2 regions of the Streptomyces sp. NPDC050625 genome follow, and region 2 is predicted to be linked to the other one. Evidence: riboswitches for the same ligand, from Rfam matches in the RefSeq annotation. Region 2 holds a riboswitch; the other holds the start of a gene.
The links. A riboswitch is a leader RNA that binds a small molecule or an ion and turns the genes downstream of it on or off. The one in region 2 is predicted to bind S-adenosylmethionine.

Region 1 (9,946 bases), on a different contig from region 2:
GGTGGGTGCGGATCGCCGTCAGCACGTCGTCGGCCGTGCCGGAGAACGACGCGCCGCCACCTCCGTGGTTGTGGATGTCGACGAAGCCGGGGACCAGCCAGTGGCCCGACACGTCGAGCGTCTCGGCGTCCGGACCCGCGGCGGCCGCGATCTTCGTACCCTCGACGACCACGCGCCCGTCGTCCACGGTCCCGGTGGGCAGAACCACCCGGGCACCGGCGAGAACCATGCTGGGGGCCATCAGGCGGTTACCTCCGAAGGGTCAGTGGTTTCGAGGAGATCCCGGGCGAGGAGCCCCGCGCCCAGGCATCCGGCGGTGTCCCCGAGGGCGGCGGGGACGATCGACGGCAGTTTCTGGAAGGTGACGCGCCGCTGGACGGCCTCCCGCAGCGGCGTGAACAAGGTTTCCCCCGCCTCGGCCAGGCCGCCACCGATGATCAGCGTGCGCGGGTCCAGCAGGGTGAGCGCGGTGACCAGACCGTCGGCGAGCGCGTCCAGGGCCTCCTGCCAGATCCGGACGGCGTTCGGGTCCCCGGACGCGACGGCCTTCGCGCAGTCCGCGGCGTCCGCGTCCGGGTCCTCGCAGACGGCCGCCCAGGCCTCGCTCACGGCGGCCGCGGACGCGTACCGCTCCAGACAGCCGCGCTGCCCGCACGGACAGGGGGCGCCGCCGGGCCGTACGACGATGTGCCCGATCTCGCCCGCGAAGCCGTGCGCGCCCGCCTCCACCCGGCCGTCGAGGCCGATGGCGCCCGCGATCCCGGTGCCGAGGGGCACGAACAGGAACCGGTCGGCGCCCTTGCCCGCCCCGATCCGGCCCTCGGCGAGCCCGCCGGTGCGCACGTCGTGGCCGAGGGCGACCGGGACGCCGAGCCGCTGCGCGAGCAGGTCGCGCAGCGGTACGTCGCGCCAGCCCAGGTTGGCCGAGTAGGCGGCGATGCCGTGCTGCTCGTCGACGATGCCGGGGACGGCTACGCCGACCGCGGCCGCGGGCCCGCCGAGGTGCCGTGCGCCGTACGCGCGCAGATCCGCGGCGAAGTCGAGGATGCCCTCGACCACCGCGTCGGGTCCGCGCTCGCGTCCGGTCGCCCGCCGGTCCTGGTGGAGCAGGTCGCCGCCGTCCCCGACCAGGGCGGCCTTCATCCCGGTGCCGCCCACGTCGAGGGCGATGACATGTCTCACGGGAACAGTGTGGACCTCCGACCTGTAAGAGGTCTAGTCCACTCACGTGGTGTAGACCTAGGTTTAGACCTCATGGTCCACATGGTGAAACGACAAGACGGCAGAGTTGGGGCAGTAGCAGTGCGGCGGCGTAGGGCAGGAATGATCGCGGTGGTGTCCGCAATGGGCATGACGGCGGTTCTCGGTGGCTGTGGGAGCACGGGTTCTTCGGACGTGACCCTCAGACTGGTCGCCGCCGACTACGGCGACTCCGCCGCCAACAGCTCCAAGAAGTACTGGGACAAGCTGGTCGAGGAGTACGAGGCCCAGCACCCCGGGGTGAAGGTCGAGGTCAGCGTCTACTCCTGGAACGACGTCGACCGCAAGGTCAAGGAGATGGCCGACGCCGGGAAGGCGCCCGACATGGCCCAGATCGGCGCGTACGCCGACTACGCGGCCGCGGGCAAGCTGTACCAGGCGTCCGACCTGCTCTCCATACCCGTTCAGGCGAGCTTCCTCCCCCAGCTCAGCGAGGCCGGGCAGTGGAGCCACGTGCAGTACGGCATCCCGTTCGCCGCCTCCACCCGCGTGCTCTTCTACAACAAGACCCTCTTCGCCAAGGCGGGCATCTCCGCGCCCACCGACTGGAGCGAGCTCGCGGCCGACGCGAAGGCGCTGAAGGCCGAGGGGGTCAAGTACCCGTACGCGCTGCCCCTCGGCCCCGAGGAGGCACAGGCCGAGACCATGCAGTGGCTGCTGAGCGGCGGCTCCGGCATCACCGACGACGTCGGCACCTACAGCCTCGACTCCCCCGAGAACGTGGAGACCTTCACCTGGCTCAAGGACCAGCTCGTCGGCAAGGGGCTGACCGGGCCGGTCGCACCGGGCAAGCTCAACCGTGCCGATGCCTTCGCGGCGTTCGCGGACGGTCAGGTCGGCATGCTCAACGGGCATCCCACGCTGATGAAGCAGGCCGCCGCCAAGGGCGTGAAGTTCGGCATGGTGCCGATGCCCGGGCGGACCGGGCAGTCCAGGTCCTCGATGGGCGTGGCCGACTGGATGATGGCCTTCAAGCAGAACGGCCACGCCGAGCAGGTCGGCGACTTCCTCGACTTCGTCTACAGCAAGAAGAACGTCCTCGGCTTCTCCCGCGAGTACGGCCTGCTGCCGGTCACCAGCGCCGCCTCGGACGCCATGTCCCAGTCCGCCAAGGACGCGAACCTCCACCCCTTCCTCAACCAGCTCCCCACGTCCGCCCTCTACCCGGTCGGCAAGACCTCCTGGGCAGGAGTGAGCGCCGACATCAAGAAGACGATCGGCCAGGCCGTCACCCCCGCAGGCAGCCCGGTGACCATCCTGAACCGCCTCCAGACGACAGCAACGACGGCGGACAACCGCGACGAGGGCTGAGGGGGTGCCGCGGACGGGGGCCGCTGTCGTGTGTGGGCGTGGAGCAGGAGGGGCCGGGCTGTTTCGGCCCAGACGACAGCGACCCCGCGGGCAGCCGCGACGCGGGTGAGGCACTGCCGGTGAGCCGGTCGTTGTCAGCTGGCGAGCCGGTCGTTGTCAGTGGGCCCGGCTACCGTTCCCCGTATGGAGCTGGACGAGCTGGGGGCGCGGGAGCGGGGGATCCTTGCGTTGGAGCGGCGGGGGTTTGCGGGGCCCGGGGCCAAGGAGCGGGCGATACGTGAGGAGCTGGGGCTCGCGCCCGTGCGCTACTACCAGCTGCTGAACGCCCTGCTGGACGACGAGCGGGCGCTGGCGCACGACCCGGTGACGGTGAACCGGCTGCGGCGCGTACGGGAGGCGCGGCGCTCCGAGCGGTGAACACCGCGGCGCTTCCCTGTGCGCCCCCCTGAGCCATGGGTGCGCCCGCCCTCCCGTGGATAGGGTCGCCGTATGGGCATCCATACGACGGACTCCACCAACCCGATGGACCCGCTGCCGACCCCCGTGACCCAGGCCGGACGCGAAGGGCTCGACGCGCTGCTCGCACGGCCGCGCACCGCGCTGATCGGGCTCGATTTCGACGGCACGCTCGCCCCCATCGTCGCCGACCCCGAACAGGCCCGGGCCCACCCCGACGCCGTACCCGCACTCTCCGAAATCGCCCCCAAGGTGGCCTCCGTCGCCGTGATCACCGGCCGCCCGGCCGGGGTCGCCGTGCGGCACGGCGGCTTCGCGGGCGTCCCCGGCCTGGAGCACCTCGTCGTCCTCGGCCACTACGGCGCCGAGCGCTGGGAGGCCGTGAGCGGAACCGTCAGCGCGCCGCCCCCGCACCCCGGCGTCGCCGCCGTCCGCGCCGAACTGCCCGGGTTCCTGGACCGGATCGGCGCCTGGCGGGGGACCTGGATCGAGGAGAAGGGGCGGGCCGTCGCCGTCCACACCCGCCGCGCCGACGATCCGCAGGCCGCCTTCGAGGCCCTCCGTGAACCCCTCTCCGACCTCGCCACCCGGCACGGCCTGATCGTCGAGCCAGGCCGGCTGGTCCTCGAACTGCGCCCGCCCGGCATGGACAAGGGCGTCGCCCTCCTGGAGTACGTCCGCGACATCGGCGCCGAGTCCGTGGTGTACGCCGGCGACGACCTGGGCGACCTCCCCGCCTACGCCGCGGTCGACAAGCTCCGCTCGGACGGCGTCCCCGGCCTGCTGGTGTGCAGCGGCAGCTCGGAGGTGACGGAGCTGGCCGAACGGGCGGACCTGGTGGTGGACGGCCCCGAGGGGGTCGTACGACTGCTCCGCACGCTCGCCGCTCAGCTGGACTGACTCGCCGCTCAGCTGGACTGATCGACGTCCAGCGCGTGCAGCTGGTCCAGGAACCACTGAGCAGGGGGCAACGCGGTGGCCGCGGCGGCCAGCCGCTTCGTCCGCTCCGCCCGCTCCTCGAAGGGCATGGTCAGCGCCTGGTGCAGGGCGTCGGCCGTGCCCACGATGTCGTAGGGGTTCACGGCGATCGCGTCCTCGCCCAGCTCCTCGTACGCCCCGGCCTCCCGTGAGAGCACCAGCACGCACCCCTCGTCGGAGACGACCGGAATCTCCTTGGCGACCAGGTTCATACCGTCCCGGATGGGGTTCACCAGCGCCACGTCCGCCAGCCGGTACGCGGCCAGGGAGCGCGCGAAGTCGTCCTTGACGTGCAGCTCGACCGGGGTCCAACCCGGTGTGCCGTACCGGGAGTTGATGTCCTGCGCCAGGCGCTGCACCTCCGCCGTGTAGTCGCGGTACACGGCCAGGTCCTGCCGGGAGGGGTAGGCGAAGGCCACGTGCACGACCCGCTCGCGCCACTCGGGGTGGTCGTCCAGCAGCTGCCGGTACGCCAGCAGCCCGCGCACGATGTTCTTCGACAGCTCGGTGCGGTCCACCCGGACGATCGTCCTGCGGCCGTCACCGATCTCCGCGCGCAGCACGGCCATCCGCTCGGCCACGTCCGGCTCGTGCGCCCGCTTGCGCAGGAAGTCCGCGTCCGCGCCGAGCCCGTGCACACCGATGCGCGTGCCGGACGGGATGCCGGGCCCGAGCACCGCATGACAGCAGTCGGTGAACGCGTCCGCCCAGCGTTGGGTGAGGAAGGCCGCGCGGTCGGCGCCGAGGATGCCGCCGAGCAGCTCGGCCGCGATGTCGTCGGGCAGGAGACGGAAGTAGTCCGGCGGGGCCCAGGGCGTGTGCGAGAAATGGCCGATCCGCAGATCGGGGCGGAGCTGCCGGAGCATCCGGGGAGCCAGCGCGAGGTGGTAGTCCTGGATCACCACCGCGGCACCCTCGGCGGCCTCCTCCGCCAGCGCCTCGGCGAAGGCCCGGTTGTAGGCCTCGTACGACGCCCACTGGCGCCGGAACTCCGCGTCGAAAACCGGCTCCAGCGGGGTCTGGTAGAGCATGTGGTGGACGAACCAGAGCACGGAGTTGGCGACGCCGTTGTACGCGTCGGAGAACACCGTCGCGTCGATGTCCAGCATGCGCACCTGCTGGCCGCCGGTCGCGTCCACGGACAGCCGCCGGCCGCCGTGCGAGCGGCGCACCGCCTCTCGGTCGGCGTCGCTCAGCGCGGCGCACACCCACACCGCGTCCGTGTGCGGCCCGATGGCCGACAGACCCGAGACCAGCCCGCCACCACCCCGCTTGGCGTGCAGCGCACCCCCCTCGCGCACCTCGAACGAGACCGGGCCGCGATTGGACGCGACCAGCACTTCAGCAGCACCGTGCGTGGAAGCCATACGCCTCAACCTAGCCCGGCCCGGAAACGCTCAAACGTACGTTCCACCCTGCGAGGGGGCCGTATACAGCCGTTCTCCAGTGATCAGGCCACTTGGCGCGAGGCGTACTCCGCGATCTCCGCCATCGGCGGCCGCTCCTCCGTGTCCACCGAGTAGGTGCGCGGCTCGAAGCCGTCCTCGCCCCGCTCGAACTGGGTCAGGGAGGGCCGGACGAGGTGACCGCGGGCCAGCCTCAGCTGCGCCGTCCGGTAGACCGCCGCCGCCATCCGGCCCAGCGCCTGCCCGTCCTGGTGCCGGTGCTTGCGCACCCCCACGTCGACCTGCGCGAGGGCGTCCAGGCCCACCAGGTGCAGGGCGTCGACCAGCATGCCCAGCTCCACGCCGTAGCCGACGGGGAACGGGAGCTGTTCCAGCAGGGAGCGGCGGGCCGCGTACTCGCCGCCGAGCGGCTGCACGAAGCCGGCCAGCTGCGGCCAGTGCATGTTCAGCAGCGGGCGCGCCATCAGCTCGGTGACCCGGCCGCCCTGGCCCGTCGCCCCGCCCAGTGGGCGGTCGTACATCGCCTTGACCAGGTCGACCCCCGGGTCGGTCAGCAGCGGGCCGACGATCCCGGAGACGAAGTCGGAGGAGAACTCCCTCAGGTCGGCGTCGATGAAGCAGACGATGTCCCCGCTCGTGACCAGCAGGGAGCGCCACAGGACCTCCCCCTTGCCGGGAACGGCCGGAATGCGCGGCAGGATGTCGTCGCGGTGGACGACCCTGGCACCCGCGGCGGCGGCCACCGCGGAGGTGCGGTCGGTGGATCCCGAGTCGACGACGACGATCTCGTCGACGAGCGGGACCTGCTGCATGAGGTCGTGGCGGATCACGGCGACGATGTCACCGACCGTCTCCTCCTCGTTGAGCGCGGGCAGCACCACGGACACCGACTGACCCGTCCGCTGCTTGGCGGCGAGGATCTTGTGGAGGGGGCGATCGGTCATGGACCAGGAGCGGGTGGCCAGCCAGCGCTCGACTTCTTCCAGCACAGTCAGCGGCTCCTCACGTTGTCTCGCGGTTCGGACGACTATCTCAACTGTCCTGGCCTTCGGTTACAGTCTTGAACAACGCCGATGACCATCGCATGTCGAGGGTCGTGGGCGTTTACAACCACATACAGCTCATCCAGAGGGGCAGAGGGACACGGCCCGATGAAGCCCCGGCAACCCTCCAGTCGGTTCTCGTCCTCCAGCGAGGCTCCCGGCTAGGGAAGGTGCCAAATCCGTCTCACGGCGAGATGCGTCGTGAGGAAGATGAGGAGAAAGGGCCTCGCCTCCATGGCTGTGCAGACAGTTGCAAGCACCAGCAATCCCACAGTAGACCTCGGCCCGGCCGCAGCACTGAGCTGTCGCGAGTGCGGTCACCGGGTACCGCTCGGACCGGTGTTCGCCTGCGAGGAGTGTTTCGGTCCGCTCGAGATCGCGTACGACTTCTCGGCGTACGAAACCGAGGAACTCCGCAGGCGCATCGAGGCGGGCCCCGCGAACATCTGGCGCTACGCGCCGCTGCTGCCCGTCCCCGCGGACGTGGCCGACAAGCCGAACCTGAACCCGGGCTGGACCAAGCTCGTCAAGGCCGACAACCTGGCGCGCGAGCTGGGTGTGACCGGCGGTCTGTACGTGAAGGACGACTCCGGCAACCCGACGCACTCCTTCAAGGACCGCGTCGTCGCCCAGGCCCTGGAGGCCGCCCGCGCCTTCGGCTTCACCACCCTGTCCTGCTCCTCCACGGGCAACCTCGCCGGGGCCGTCGGCGCCGCGGCCGCCCGCGCCGGCCTCCGCTCCTGCGTGTTCATCCCGCACGACCTGGAGCAGGGCAAGGTCGTCATGGCCGCGATCTACGGCGGCAACCTCGTCGGCATCGAGGGCAACTACGACGACGTGAACCGCTTCTGCTCCGAGCTGATCGGCGACCCGGCCGGCGAGGGCTGGGGCTTCGTCAACGTCAACCTGCGGCCGTACTACGCGGAGGGCTCCAAGACCCTGGCGTACGAGATCTGCGAGCAGCTCGGCTGGCGGCTGCCCGACCAGATCGTGGTCCCCATCGCCTCCGGCTCCCAGCTCACCAAGGTCGACAAGGGTCTGCAGGAGCTGATCAAGCTCGGGCTTGTCGAGGACCGGCCCTACAAGATCTTCGGCGCCCAGGCCGAGGGCTGCTCGCCGGTGTCCGTGGCCTTCAAGGGCGGGCACGACGTGGTCCGCCCGCAGAAGCCGAACACCATCGCCAAGTCCCTGGCCATCGGCAACCCGGCCGACGGGCCGTACGTCCTCGACATCGCGCGCCGCACCGGCGGCGCGGTGGAGGATGTGACCGACGAGCAGGTCGTGGACGCCATCAAGCTGCTGGCGCGCACCGAGGGCATCTTCGCCGAGACGGCGGGCGGTGTGACGGTGGGCGTGACGCGGAAGCTCATCAAGGACGGCGTCCTCGACCCGACCAAGACCACCGTCGTCCTCAACACGGGCGACGGCCTCAAGACGCTTGACGCGGTGGCCGGCACGGGCCTGACCGCGACCATCCGCCCGAACCTTGACTCCTTCCGAGAGGCTGGCCTGGCATGAGTGTGACCGTCCGCATCCCCACCATCCTGCGCACCTACACGGGCGGCCAGGCCGAGGTGACGGCCGAGGGCGCGACCCTCGCCGAGGTCATCGAGAGCCTGGAGAAGAACCACACGGGGATCGCCGCCCGTGTCCTGGACGACCAGGGCAAGCTGCGCCGCTTCGTCAATGTGTACGTCAACGACGACGACGTCCGCTTCGAGCAGGGCCTTCAGACGGCGACCCCCGACGGCTCGGGTGTCTCCATCATCCCGGCGGTCGCCGGCGGCTGATCATTACCGTGGGTAACGGCAGTTACCGAGTGTTCATCTGATTGCCCCCTCCGTGAGAGAAGCGGAGGGGGCAATTCAGTGTGATTGAGCGCGGTACAGTTGGGGAACTCGCTCCCGATCTCCGGGTCGGAAGCCCTGGATTCATGCCGTAGGCCGACAAGAAGTAGCCAAAGTGTGTGGGCTTTCTGCGGCTTTTATACCTTTTGCAGGGCCCGACTTGCCCTGAATTCAGGCGAATTCTCGCCACATTCCGGACCGCGCACGTCCAGAATTCTCGTCCGATTGACCTGTTGCAGACGGCAGTTGGACAGATACATTCAGCCGCGGTCGACGCGTTCCGGCGCACGCCCCCAAGCCAATGGGGGGTGAGGTCTGACCCGGATCCGCGAGGTGTGGATCTGTGCAAGGGCCAGTAATAGGGGAGTTAGGCATGGCTCAGGGCACCGTCAAGTGGTTCAACGCGGAGAAGGGGTACGGCTTCATCGCGGTCGACGGTGGTGCGGATGTTTTCGTCCACTACAGCGCGATCCAGATGGACGGCTACCGCACCCTGGAAGAGGGACAGCGGGTCGACTTCGAGATCTCGCAGGGTCAGAAAGGCCCGCAGGCGGACATGGTCCGGCTGGCGACCAGCTGAAGCACGCGTCGACTGACACCGACGTTCTGTTCATCTTCGAAGGGCCCGTACCTCCCGGGGTACGGGCCCTTCGGTCTGCCCGCGACGCCCGTGCCGCCCGGCCCGCCCGGGCCCCGTGACGCCGCAGCCCACCTGCGTATCCTCCCGAGCCGCTTGCACTCGACAGGGGCGAGTGCTAATCATTGGCGTTAGCACTCTGAAGGTGAGAGTGACAAAAGAAGGACCGGGTCGGTGAGGCCGCGGAGCGGGTGGGGCAAGGAACCACCGGCCCGTGGGCCGTCCGTCGCGGGCGCGGGCGCGGTCCGAAGGAATCACCCCCAGTCCTGGAGGGACCACTTCACATGGCCAAGATCATCGCGTTCGACGAGGAGGCGCGGCGCGGCCTCGAGCGCGGCATGAACCAGCTCGCGGACGCCGTGAAGGTGACGCTCGGCCCCAAGGGCCGCAACGTCGTCCTCGAGAAGAAGTGGGGCGCCCCCACGATCACCAACGATGGTGTCTCCATCGCCAAGGAGATCGAGCTCGAGGACCCGTACGAGAAGATCGGCGCCGAGCTGGTCAAGGAAGTCGCCAAGAAGACGGACGACGTCGCCGGTGACGGTACGACCACCGCGACCGTGCTCGCCCAGGCCCTGGTCAAGGAGGGCCTGCGCAACGTAGCCGCCGGCGCCAACCCGATGGCCCTCAAGCGCGGTATCGAGAAGGCCGTCGAGGCCGTCTCCGCCGCCCTGCTGGAGCAGGCCAAGGACGTCGAGACCAAGGAGCAGATCGCCTCCACGGCCTCCATCTCCGCCGCCGACACCCAGATCGGCGAGCTCATCGCCGAGGCCATGGACAAGGTCGGCAAGGAAGGCGTCATCACCGTCGAGGAGTCCCAGACCTTTGGTCTGGAGCTGGAGCTCACCGAGGGTATGCGCTTCGACAAGGGCTACATCTCGGCGTACTTCGCCACCGACATGGAGCGGATGGAGGCGTCGCTCGACGACCCGTACATCCTCATCGCCAACTCCAAGATCGGCTCCGTCAAGGACCTGCTCCCGCTCCTGGAGAAGGTCATGCAGTCGG
Region 2 (9,946 bases):
CCGAGTGGTTCTTCGGCACGTTCCACCCCGGCGACCTGGTCAAGGTCGTCAACTCCAACGGGCACGAGATGGAGCCGTTCGGCAACGGCTTCGGCGACTGGAACCTCGACTGGGCCAAGTGGCGCTCGGGCAGCGCCCTGACCAACGGCAAGCAGGACGCCCCGAAGCCCCAGGACGCGGACCGCCTCCGGCCGACGGCGGTATGACCGCCGGCCCCCTGCCCGTGGGCCCCTAGGCGCTCTGGAGCCTCTTCTGCCGCAGCAGGGCCGCCAGGGCACCGGCGAACTCCACCGGCTCCACAGGGAGCGTCACAGCCGCGTCGGCGCGGCTCCAGGTGGCCAGCCACGCGTCCTGCGGGCGGCCGATCAGCACGAGCACCGGCGGGCAGTTGAACACCTCGTCCTTGATCTGGCGGCACAGGCCCATGCCCCCCATGGGCACGGCCTCACCGTCCAGCACGCAGACGTCGATGCCACCCTTGTCCAGCTCCGTCACAACGGCGGCGGGAGTCGCGCATTCCACGAACTCCACCACAGGGACGTCCGGAGCCGGCCTGCGTCCGGTGGCGAGCCGCACCTGCTCGCGGGTGTTGGAGTCGTCGCTGTAGACCAGCACCGTGGCGGTCGGCTGCATTGTTCCTCCGGGACGTCAGCGTCGTACGGACAGGATCGATGGGCCGGATGCTACCCCCTCCGACACCGTGTCAACAGCGGCTCGGACAGGACTTCGAAAGACCGCTGGATGGGCCATCCGGGCAGTACACACGGTACGGACACTCCGAACGGCACCCCCCGGAGTGAGGGCGGGATAAGCGACCGACATAATGTCGGTCGTGGCGACAGCAACGACAGTAGATACCGGGCACGCGCACCCGTCGGTCAATCGGCCGAACCTCACCAGCGTCGGAACCATCATCTGGCTGAGTTCCGAGCTGATGTTCTTCGCGGCCCTCTTCGCGATGTACTTCACCCTCCGATCGGTGACCGGTCCAGAGCACTGGAAGCACATGGCCGAGGCCTTGAACTTCCCGTTCTCGGCGACGAACACCACGATCCTGGTGCTCTCCTCCTTCACCTGCCAGATGGGCGTCTTCGCCGCCGAGCGCGGTGACGTGAAGAAGCTCCGTGCCTGGTTCATCGTCACCTTCATCATGGGTGCGATCTTCATCGGCGGTCAGATCTACGAGTACACCGAGCTGGTGAAGAAGGACGGGCTCTCGCTCTCCTCCGACCCGTACGGCTCGGTGTTCTACCTGACCACCGGCTTCCACGGCATGCACGTGACGGGCGGCCTCATCGCCTTCCTGTTCGTCCTCGGCCGCACCTACGCGGCGAAGAGGTTCACCCACGAGCAGGCGACCGCGGCCATCGTCGTGTCCTACTACTGGCACTTCGTCGATGTCGTCTGGATCGGCCTCTTCGCCACGATCTACATGATCAAGTAGCCGGGGCCGTTCCCGCACGCGTTCCTCGAAACGCACATCCCAGAAGCATCGACGCAGAAGATCCTGACACCGGGGTAATCCGTGAAAAAGCTCTCCGCACGACGACGCCATCCGCTGGCGGCGGTCGTCGTCCTACTCCTCGCGCTGGCGGCCACGGGGGGGCTGTACTCCGCGTTCGCGCCCGCGAGCAAGGCGCAGGCCGATGAAACCGCCCAGTCCCTGACCATCGAGCAGGGCAAGAAGCTCTACTCGGTCGGTTGCGCCAGCTGCCACGGCACCGGTGGCCAGGGCTCCTCCGACGGGCCGAGCCTGGTGGGCGTCGGCGCCGCGGCCGTCGACTTCCAGGTCGGCACCGGCCGTATGCCCGCCGCCACCTCCCAGGGCGCCCAGGCTCCGCGCAAGAAGCCCGTCTACACGCAGGCCCAGATCGACATGCTCGCGGCGTACGTCGCCTCGCTGGGCGCGGGTCCGCAGGTGCCGACGGGCGAGCAGTACAGCCCCGAGGGCGCGGACATCGCCAAGGGCGGTGAACTGTTCCGCACCAACTGCGCGCAGTGCCACAACTTCACCGGCAAGGGCGGCGCCCTGACCGATGGCAAGTACGCGCCGCCCCTTGCGGGCGTCGCCCCGAAGCACATCTACGAGGCCATGCTCACCGGCCCGCAGAACATGCCGTCCTTCCCCGACACGACCCTGTCGGAGAAGAACAAGAAGGACGTCATCGCGTACCTGAACGCGGTCGACAGCGACCAGACGGAGAACCCCGGCGGTCTCGAACTGGGCGGCCTCGGGCCGGTCACCGAGGGCCTGTTCGCGTGGATCTTCGGTCTCGGCGCATTGATCGCGGTCGCCGTCTGGGTCGCCGCTCGGACCGCAAAGGCCAAGAAGTCATGAGTAGCCAAGACATTCCAGAAGAGAACCTGCCCGCTGAGCAGGAGACCGCGCACGGCGCGGTGAGCATCGCGGACGAGAAGGACCCGTTCGCGGACCCGGGCCTGCCGCCCCACGAGCACCGGATCCAGGACATCGACGAGCGCGCCGCCAAGCGGTCCGAGCGCGCCGTCGCCCTGCTGTTCACGGTCTCGATGCTCGCCACCGTCGGCTTCATCGCCTCGTACGTGGCGATCCCGCACGACAAGTCGATCTTCGTCTTCCCGATCGGTCACGTCAGCGCGCTGAACTTCGCGCTGGGCCTGACCCTCGGCGCGGCGCTGTTCTGCATCGGCGCGGGCGCGGTCCACTGGGCCCGCACCCTGATGTCCGACGTGGAGATCGCCGACGAGCGTCACGCGATCTCGGCGCCGCCGGAGGTCAAGGCGAAGGTCATCGCCGACTTCAAGCAGGGTGCCAAGGAGTCGGCGATCGGCCGCCGCGGGCTGATCCGCACCACGATGTTCGGTGCGCTCGCCCTGGTGCCGCTCTCCGGCGTCATGCTGCTGCGTGACCTCGGCCCGCTGCCCGGGACGTCGCTGCGGCACACCCTGTGGGCCAAGGGCAAGCTGCTCGTCAACATGAACACCAACGAGCCGCTGCGGCCCGAGGACGTCGCCGTCGGCTCGTTGACCTTCGCCAAGCCCGAGGGCCTGGAGGAGACCGACGAGGAGTTCCAGGAAGAGATCGCCAAGGCGGCCCTGATGATCGTCCGGCTCCAGCCGGACAACATCAAGGACAAGCGCGAGCTCGCGTGGTCGCACGAGGGCATCGTGGCGTACTCGAAGATCTGCACCCACGTCGGTTGCCCGATCTCGCTGTACGAGCAGCAGACGCACCACGTGCTGTGCCCCTGCCACCAGTCCACCTTCGACCTCTCCGACGGTGCCCGGGTGATCTTCGGCCCCGCCGGTCACGCCCTGCCGCAGCTCCGCATCGGCGTGAACGACGAGGGCTACCTCGAGGCGCTCGGCGACTTCGAAGAGCCCGTCGGTCCTGCATTCTGGGAGCGCGGATGAGCACCAACGAGAACAACGAGCGACGCGGCAAGGCGCCCGCCGGCGAGCGCGTCGCCGACTGGGCCGACGGCCGGCTCGGGATCTACTCCCTGGCCAAGACCAACATGCGCAAGATCTTCCCCGACCACTGGTCGTTCATGTTGGGCGAAGTGTGCCTGTACAGCTTCATCATCATCATCCTCACGGGTGTGTATCTGACGCTGTTCTTCCACCCGTCGATGAACGAGGTGGTGTACCACGGCAGCTACGTCCCGCTGCAGGGACAGCTGATGTCCGAGGCGTTCAGCTCGACCCTGCACATCTCCTTCGACGTGCGCGGTGGTCTGCTCATCCGGCAGATCCACCACTGGGCCGCGCTGATCTTCCTGGCCGGCATGTTCGTGCACATGATGCGCGTGTTCTTCACCGGCGCGTTCCGCAAGCCGCGTGAGATCAACTGGCTGTTCGGCTTCCTGCTGTTCGTCCTGGGCATGTTCACCGGCTTCACCGGTTACTCGCTCCCGGACGACCTGCTCTCCGGCACCGGTGTCCGCTTCATGGAGGGCGCGGTCCTGTCCGTGCCGATCGTCGGCACGTACCTGTCGTTCTTCCTCTTCGGCGGTCAGTTCCCCGGCCACGACTTCGTGGCCCGGTTCTACTCGGTCCACATCCTGCTGCTGCCGGGCATCATGCTCGGCCTGGTGGTGGGCCACCTGATCCTGGTCTTCTACCACAAGCACACGCAGTTCGCGGGTCCCGGAAAGTCCGAGAAGAACGTCGTCGGCATGCCGCTGCTGCCGGTGTACATGGCCAAGGCCGGAGGCTTCTTCTTCCTGGTCTTCGGCGTCATCGCGGCCATCGCCGCGGTCGCGCAGATCAACCCGATCTGGGCCATCGGCCCCTACCGTCCGGACCAGGTGTCCACCGGCGCCCAGCCCGACTGGTACATGGGCTTCTCCGAGGGCCTGATCCGCTTCATGCCGGGCTGGGAGGTCAACTTCTGGGGTCACACGCTCGTCCTGGGTGTGTTCATCCCGCTGGTGATCTTCCCGCTGGTCCTGGTCGCGATCGCGGTCTACCCGTTCATCGAGTCCTGGGTCACCGGGGACAAGCGCGAGCACCACATCCTGGACCGCCCGCGCAACGCCCCGACGCGCACCGGGCTCGGTGTCGCCTGGATGACGGTGTACCTGACGCTGCTGGTCGGCGGTGGCAACGACCTGTGGGCCACGCACTTCAACCTGTCGATCAACGCGGTCACCTGGTTCGTCCGGATCTTCGTCTTCGTCGGACCGGTCCTGGCGTTCCTCCTCACCAAGCGGATCTGCCTCGGCCTGCAGCGCCGGGACCGGGAGAAGGTGCTGCACGGTCGCGAGACCGGCATCATCAAGCGCCTGCCGCACGGTGAGTTCATCGAGATCCACGAGCCGCTCAGCCAGGAGCAGCTGCACACCCTCACGGCGCACGAGCAGTACGCGCCGGCCGAGATCGGCCCGACGGTCGACGAGAACGGTGTCGAGCGCAAGGTGCCGGGCTCGCAGAAGCTGCGAGCCAAGCTCAGCGACGCGCTCTACGGCGAGGAGTCCCAGATCCCGAAGGCCACCGTCGAGGAGTACAAGGAGATCACGAGCGGCCACGGCCACCACTGATCGCTGCGCACGCCACGCCACGGCAGGGGCCCCGTCCGGTGTTCGGACGGGGCCCTTCGCCATGCCCGGCGGCTGGATAGGGTGGACCTTGTTGAGATTGGCGTCCCGGAATCCGGGACCTCACCCAGGAGCGGCTTATGAGCGCTGTGACCCCCGCTGGAGGCGACACCGCGGCGGGCCGTTCCTGGCCCGAGGTACTGAACGCCCTGCTGGACGGTCGTGACCAGAGCGCCGACGCGACGGCCTGGGCGATGGACCGGATCATGCGCGGCGAGGCGACCGACGCGCAGATCGCCGGCTTCGTGGTGGCACTGCGGGCCAAGGGCGAGACCGTCGAGGAGATCACGGGCGTCGTCCGGGCGATGTACGAGCACGCCAAGGTGATCGAGGTGTCCGGCCGCACGGTCGACATCGTCGGCACGGGCGGCGACGGCGCGAAGACGGTGAACATCTCCACGATGTCGGCGCTGGTGGTGGCCGGCACCGGCGCCAAGGTCGTCAAGCACGGCAACCGGGCCGCCTCGTCCGCGTCCGGCTCCTCCGACGTCCTGGAGAAGCTCGGCGTGAACCTCGACCTGACGCCCCAGCGCGTCGCCGAGGTCGCGGAGGAGGCGGGCATCACCTTCTGCTTCGCCGTGAAGTTCCACCCTGCGCTGCGCCATGTCGCCGCGGCCCGCGGCCAGTTGGGCATCCGCACGGTCTTCAACGCCCTCGGACCGCTGACCAACCCGGCCAAGGTCAGGTCCCAGGCGGTCGGCGTCGCGGACCCCCGGCTGGCGCCGATGATCGCGGGCGTCCTGGCCGAGCGCGGCAACTCCTCCCTGGTGTTCCGCGGCGACGACGGGCTCGACGAGCTGACCACGACGTCCACCTCCCGCGTCTGGGTCGTCCGGGACGGCAAGGTCACCGAGGAGAGCTTCGACCCGCGGGACGTCGGCCTCGAACTGGTGCCGGTGGAGGCGCTGCGGGGCGGGGACCCGTCGTACAACGCGGAGGTCGCCCGGCGGCTGCTGGACGGCGAGAAGGGGCCCGTACGGGACGCGGTGCTGCTGAACTCGGCGGCCGCCCTGGTGGCCCTCGACCCGGGCCCCGGCACCCTCGCCGAGCAGCTCGGCGCCCAGATGGCCAAGGCCGCGGAGTCGATCGACTCGGGCTCGGCCAAGCGGGTGCTGGAGCGGTGGGTGGCCGCGAGCAACGCCTGACATGAGCGGTCGGCGGTCCCGCGATCCGGACACGGGTTGCGGGACCGCGATCACTTCACGTACTTTCCTGTCCAGGTCATGAGTGACAGTCATGAGGCCCCGGCCGACTGTCCGGCAACCCTCCGTCCGTGGCGGGGTGCCCCGGGTGAGGACCAGGTCGTAGGCAGCGAGGTCTACGGCAAGCGCGGACCCCTCGTACACCAGGGGTCCTGGTCGTCGAGGGAGCCTTCTGTGAGCAAGCGAATGCGATAGGGCGTAGAGCCCCGCCTCCGCGTACCCCTTTTCACCTTCCCCGCGCTTGAGCCGTGCGTGCTCGCGTGGTGGTTCCGCCTTGCTTCTCACGGGAGTTCACCATGTCCGTCTCCACCGCTGCCGCCGTCCGGACCGTTTGCTGTGACATTCCGGGGCCGCTGCCCGTCCTGGGCGAGGACGTCACCGTCCCGCTCGTCACGGGCGGCGAAGTCACCTACGCCGCGCTCGACTACGCGGCCAGCGCCCCCGCCCTCCAGCGCGTCTGGGACGACGTGGCGGCCTACGCCCCCTACTACGGCAGCGTCCACCGCGGCGCCGGCTACCTCTCCCAGCTCTCCACCGACCTCTTCGAGAACGCCCGCGCGACCGTCGCCGAGTTCCTCGACTGCCGCGACGCCGACCAGGTGATCTTCACCCGGTCCACCACCGACTCCCTCAACCTGCTCGCCGCCGCGCTGCCCGCCGACTGCCACGTCTTCGTCTTCGAGACCGAGCACCACGCCTCGCTGCTGCCCTGGAAGGACGCCCGGGTCAGCTACCTCGACGCCCCGCGCAGCCCGCGCGAGGCGGTCGCGACCCTGGAGCGGGCCCTCGCCGACCGTGACCCTCACGGCCCGGCCCTCGTCTGCGTCACGGGCGCCTCCAACGTCACCGGCGAGCTGTGGCCGGTCCGCGAACTGGCCGCCGCCGCCCACGCGCACGGTGCCCGGATCGTCCTGGACGCCGCCCAGCTGGCCCCCCACCACCCGGTGTCGGTCCAGGACCTGGACGTCGACTGGGTCGCCTTCTCCGGTCACAAGCTGTACGCCCCCTTCGGCTCCGGAGTGCTGGCCGGCCGCGCCGACTGGCTGCGCGCGGCCGAGCCGTACCTGGCGGGCGGCGGCGCCAGCCGCGGGGTCAGCCGCCGTGCGGACGGGGGAGTGGCCGTGGAGTGGCACGAGACCGCGGCCCGCCACGAGGCCGGCTCCCCGAACGTCATCGGCGTCTACTCCATCGCCTCCGCCTGCAAGGCCCTGACCGAGGCCGGATTCGACACCCTGGTGGCCCGTGAGGAGCACCTGATCCGCAAGGTCAGGGACGGCCTGGCCGAGGTCCCGCAGGTCCGCGTCCTCTCCCTCTTCGGCGACGACGCCCCGCGCGTCGGCGTGATCTCCTTCGTCGTCGAGGGCTGGAACAGCTCGCACTTCGCCGCCGCGCTCTCCGCCGAGTACGGCATCGGGGTCCGCGACGGCCTGTTCTGCGCGCACCCGCTCGTCCGCACCCTGCTGGGCAGCGACCCGCAGACCCAGGGCGAGTGCGGCGCTCCGGAGGCCGCGCCCGGCGAGAAGTCCCTCAACGCCGTCCGCGTCAGCTTCGGCGCGGGCACGCCGGACGAGCACGTCGACCGGTTCGTGAACGCCGTGAAGGAACTGGTCCGGGACGGCGCCAAGTGGCAGTACCGCACCGAGGACGGGCGCTGCGTCCCGGCCGTCTGATCGCCGTACGTCACCGCGGTATACGCTCCCCCTGTCAGCCGGACTCTTGACGGGGGAGCACGGGGTGGACGCGCTGCGCGCGGCGGATCCGCGGCGGATCGGGCCGTACGAGGTCCTGGGCAGGCTCGGCGCGGGCGGGATGGGCGAGGTGTATCTCGCCGAGTCGCGCACCGGACTCCGGCTCGCGGTGAAGGTGGTGCGCGCCGAGCACGCCGAGGACCGCACCTTCCGGGCCCGGTTCCGTCATGAGGTACGGGCCGCGCAGACCGTCGGCGGGGCGGGCACGTACACCGCGCGGGTGGTGGACGCCGACACCGGGGCGGAACGGCCCTGGATGGCAACGGAGTTCGTGGAGGGACCGAACCTGCGGGACGCGGTGCTGGACGGGGGCGCGCTGCCCCGGTCGGCGGTACGGGTCCTGGCGGGGGCCCTCGGGGAGGCGCTCGCCGCCATCCATGCCAAGGGGATGGTCCACCGCGACCTGAAGCCCTCCAACATCCTGCTGGGCGCGGACGGCCCCCGGGTCATCGACTTCGGGATCGTACGGGCCCTGGAGGCCACGGCGCTGACCCGCACCGGCGCGGTGGTGGGCTCGGTCGGCTACGTCTCGCCCGAGCAGATCCGCAACGGCGGCCAGGTGGGACCGCCGAGCGACGTTTTCTCCCTGGGCGCGGTCCTGGCCTACGCGGCGGCCGGACGCGAGCCGTTCGGCGAGGGCCAGGACTCGGTGATCCTGCTGCGCATCCTGACCCGCGACTTCGACCTGTCCGGGGTGCCGGACGACCTGCGCCCGCTGGTGGCGGCCTGCCTGCGAGAGGACCCACTGGAGCGCCCGACCCCCGCGGACCTCCTGACGTCCACCGGCCACACCCCGGCCTCACTGCGCACGGACATCCGCCCGGGCTGGTACGCGGCCACCCCCGACCCCACACCGCCCCACACCACCCCCCACTGGATCCCGGCGCCCCACGCGACCGGCGTGGAGTACGCGGCCCCACACACCCCCACACCACCGACAGCGACGTCGGCACCGGGAGCTGCCGTGTCCGGCGCGGATGTCGCCGCGTCTGCGTCGCACGCTGCTGTGTCCGGTGCGGATGCTGCCGCGTCCTTGATCGACGTCGGTGCGCCGGGGGTCGACATGGTCGCGCCCGGGCCTGACGGCAAGGTTTCCGCGTCCGGCGTTGCCACGCCTGCGACCGATGTCGACGCGTCTGCGTCGCACTCTGCCGTGCCCGGCACGGATGTCGCCGCGTCTGCGTCGCACTCTGCCGTGTCCGGCGCGGATGCTGCCGCGTCCTTGATCGACGCCGGTGCGCCGGGGGCCGACATGGTCGCGCCCGGGCCTGACGGCAAGGTTTCTGCATCCGGAGTTGCCACGCCTGCGACCGATGTCGACGCGTCTGCGTCGCACGCTGCCGCGTCCTTGATCGACGCCGCCGTGCCAGGGGCTGACAGCACCGCGTCCGTGACTGATGCCGACCAGACTGCGACCGGAAGTGCCCTGCCTGTCGCCGACATCGCCGTGTCCGGAACCGACGGCGCCGCACCGGTTGCGGATGCCTACGCGGCTGTGGCCGAATCGGACGCGTCTGTGATCGACGCCGCCGCGCCCGGTGCCGATTCCAGCGCGTTCGTGATCGGTGCCGGCACGGGTGCGTCAGCCGTTGGCGCGTCCGAGGCCGAAGCCGAGGCAGGCGCATCCGGGACCGGTGTCCCCGCGTCCGTGAGCGCTGCCGTTGCTCCACCTGTGGCCGAAGCCTCCGTGCCCGATGCGTACGCGAGCACCGTCACCCCGGCGGGCGTGGTGGCTCCCGGGCGGCGGCGGTTGTTGCAGGTCTTGGCCGGTGGGGCCGTCGTTGCCGCGGGGGCCGGGGTCGGAGGGTGGCTCTGGCAGCGGGGGACGGGGAGCGAGGGCGAGAGGGGAGGCACGTCCGTGGGGGCGTCCCGCACGGGCGGGGACCGTACCGGCGGGCCCGCCATGCTGCGGTGGCAG

Region 1: another riboswitch for S-adenosylmethionine. It lies ahead of thrC (threonine synthase); the one in region 2 lies ahead of AB0I54_RS18160 (aminotransferase class V-fold PLP-dependent enzyme).

Annotation. Positions count from the first base shown of each region.
Region 1 covers NZ_JBFAIQ010000011.1:201,031-210,976, reverse strand. The annotation lists gene nagA (N-acetylglucosamine-6-phosphate deacetylase) at 1-241, opposite strand, end outside; gene AB0I54_RS25175 (ROK family protein) at 241-1,182, opposite strand; gene AB0I54_RS25170 (extracellular solute-binding protein) at 1,324-2,571, shown strand; gene AB0I54_RS25165 (DUF3263 domain-containing protein) at 2,755-2,988, shown strand; gene otsB (trehalose-phosphatase) at 3,061-3,927, shown strand; gene AB0I54_RS25155 (trehalose-6-phosphate synthase) at 3,936-5,372, opposite strand; gene AB0I54_RS25150 (glucosyl-3-phosphoglycerate synthase) at 5,456-6,400, opposite strand; SAM riboswitch class I at 6,530-6,671, shown strand; gene thrC (threonine synthase) at 6,689-7,972, shown strand; gene AB0I54_RS25140 (MoaD/ThiS family protein) at 7,969-8,244, shown strand; gene AB0I54_RS25135 (cold-shock protein) at 8,675-8,881, shown strand; gene groL (chaperonin GroEL) at 9,223-9,946, shown strand, end outside.
Region 2 covers NZ_JBFAIQ010000007.1:28,388-38,333, forward strand. The annotation lists gene AB0I54_RS18125 (Ig-like domain-containing protein) at 1-206, shown strand, start outside; gene AB0I54_RS18130 (hypothetical protein) at 232-633, opposite strand; gene AB0I54_RS18135 (heme-copper oxidase subunit III) at 824-1,444, shown strand; gene AB0I54_RS18140 (c-type cytochrome) at 1,526-2,338, shown strand; gene AB0I54_RS18145 (Rieske 2Fe-2S domain-containing protein) at 2,335-3,393, shown strand; gene AB0I54_RS18150 (cytochrome bc complex cytochrome b subunit) at 3,390-5,021, shown strand; gene trpD (anthranilate phosphoribosyltransferase) at 5,159-6,223, shown strand; SAM riboswitch class IV at 6,298-6,414, shown strand; gene AB0I54_RS18160 (aminotransferase class V-fold PLP-dependent enzyme) at 6,577-7,950, shown strand; gene AB0I54_RS18165 (serine/threonine-protein kinase) at 8,015-9,946, shown strand, end outside.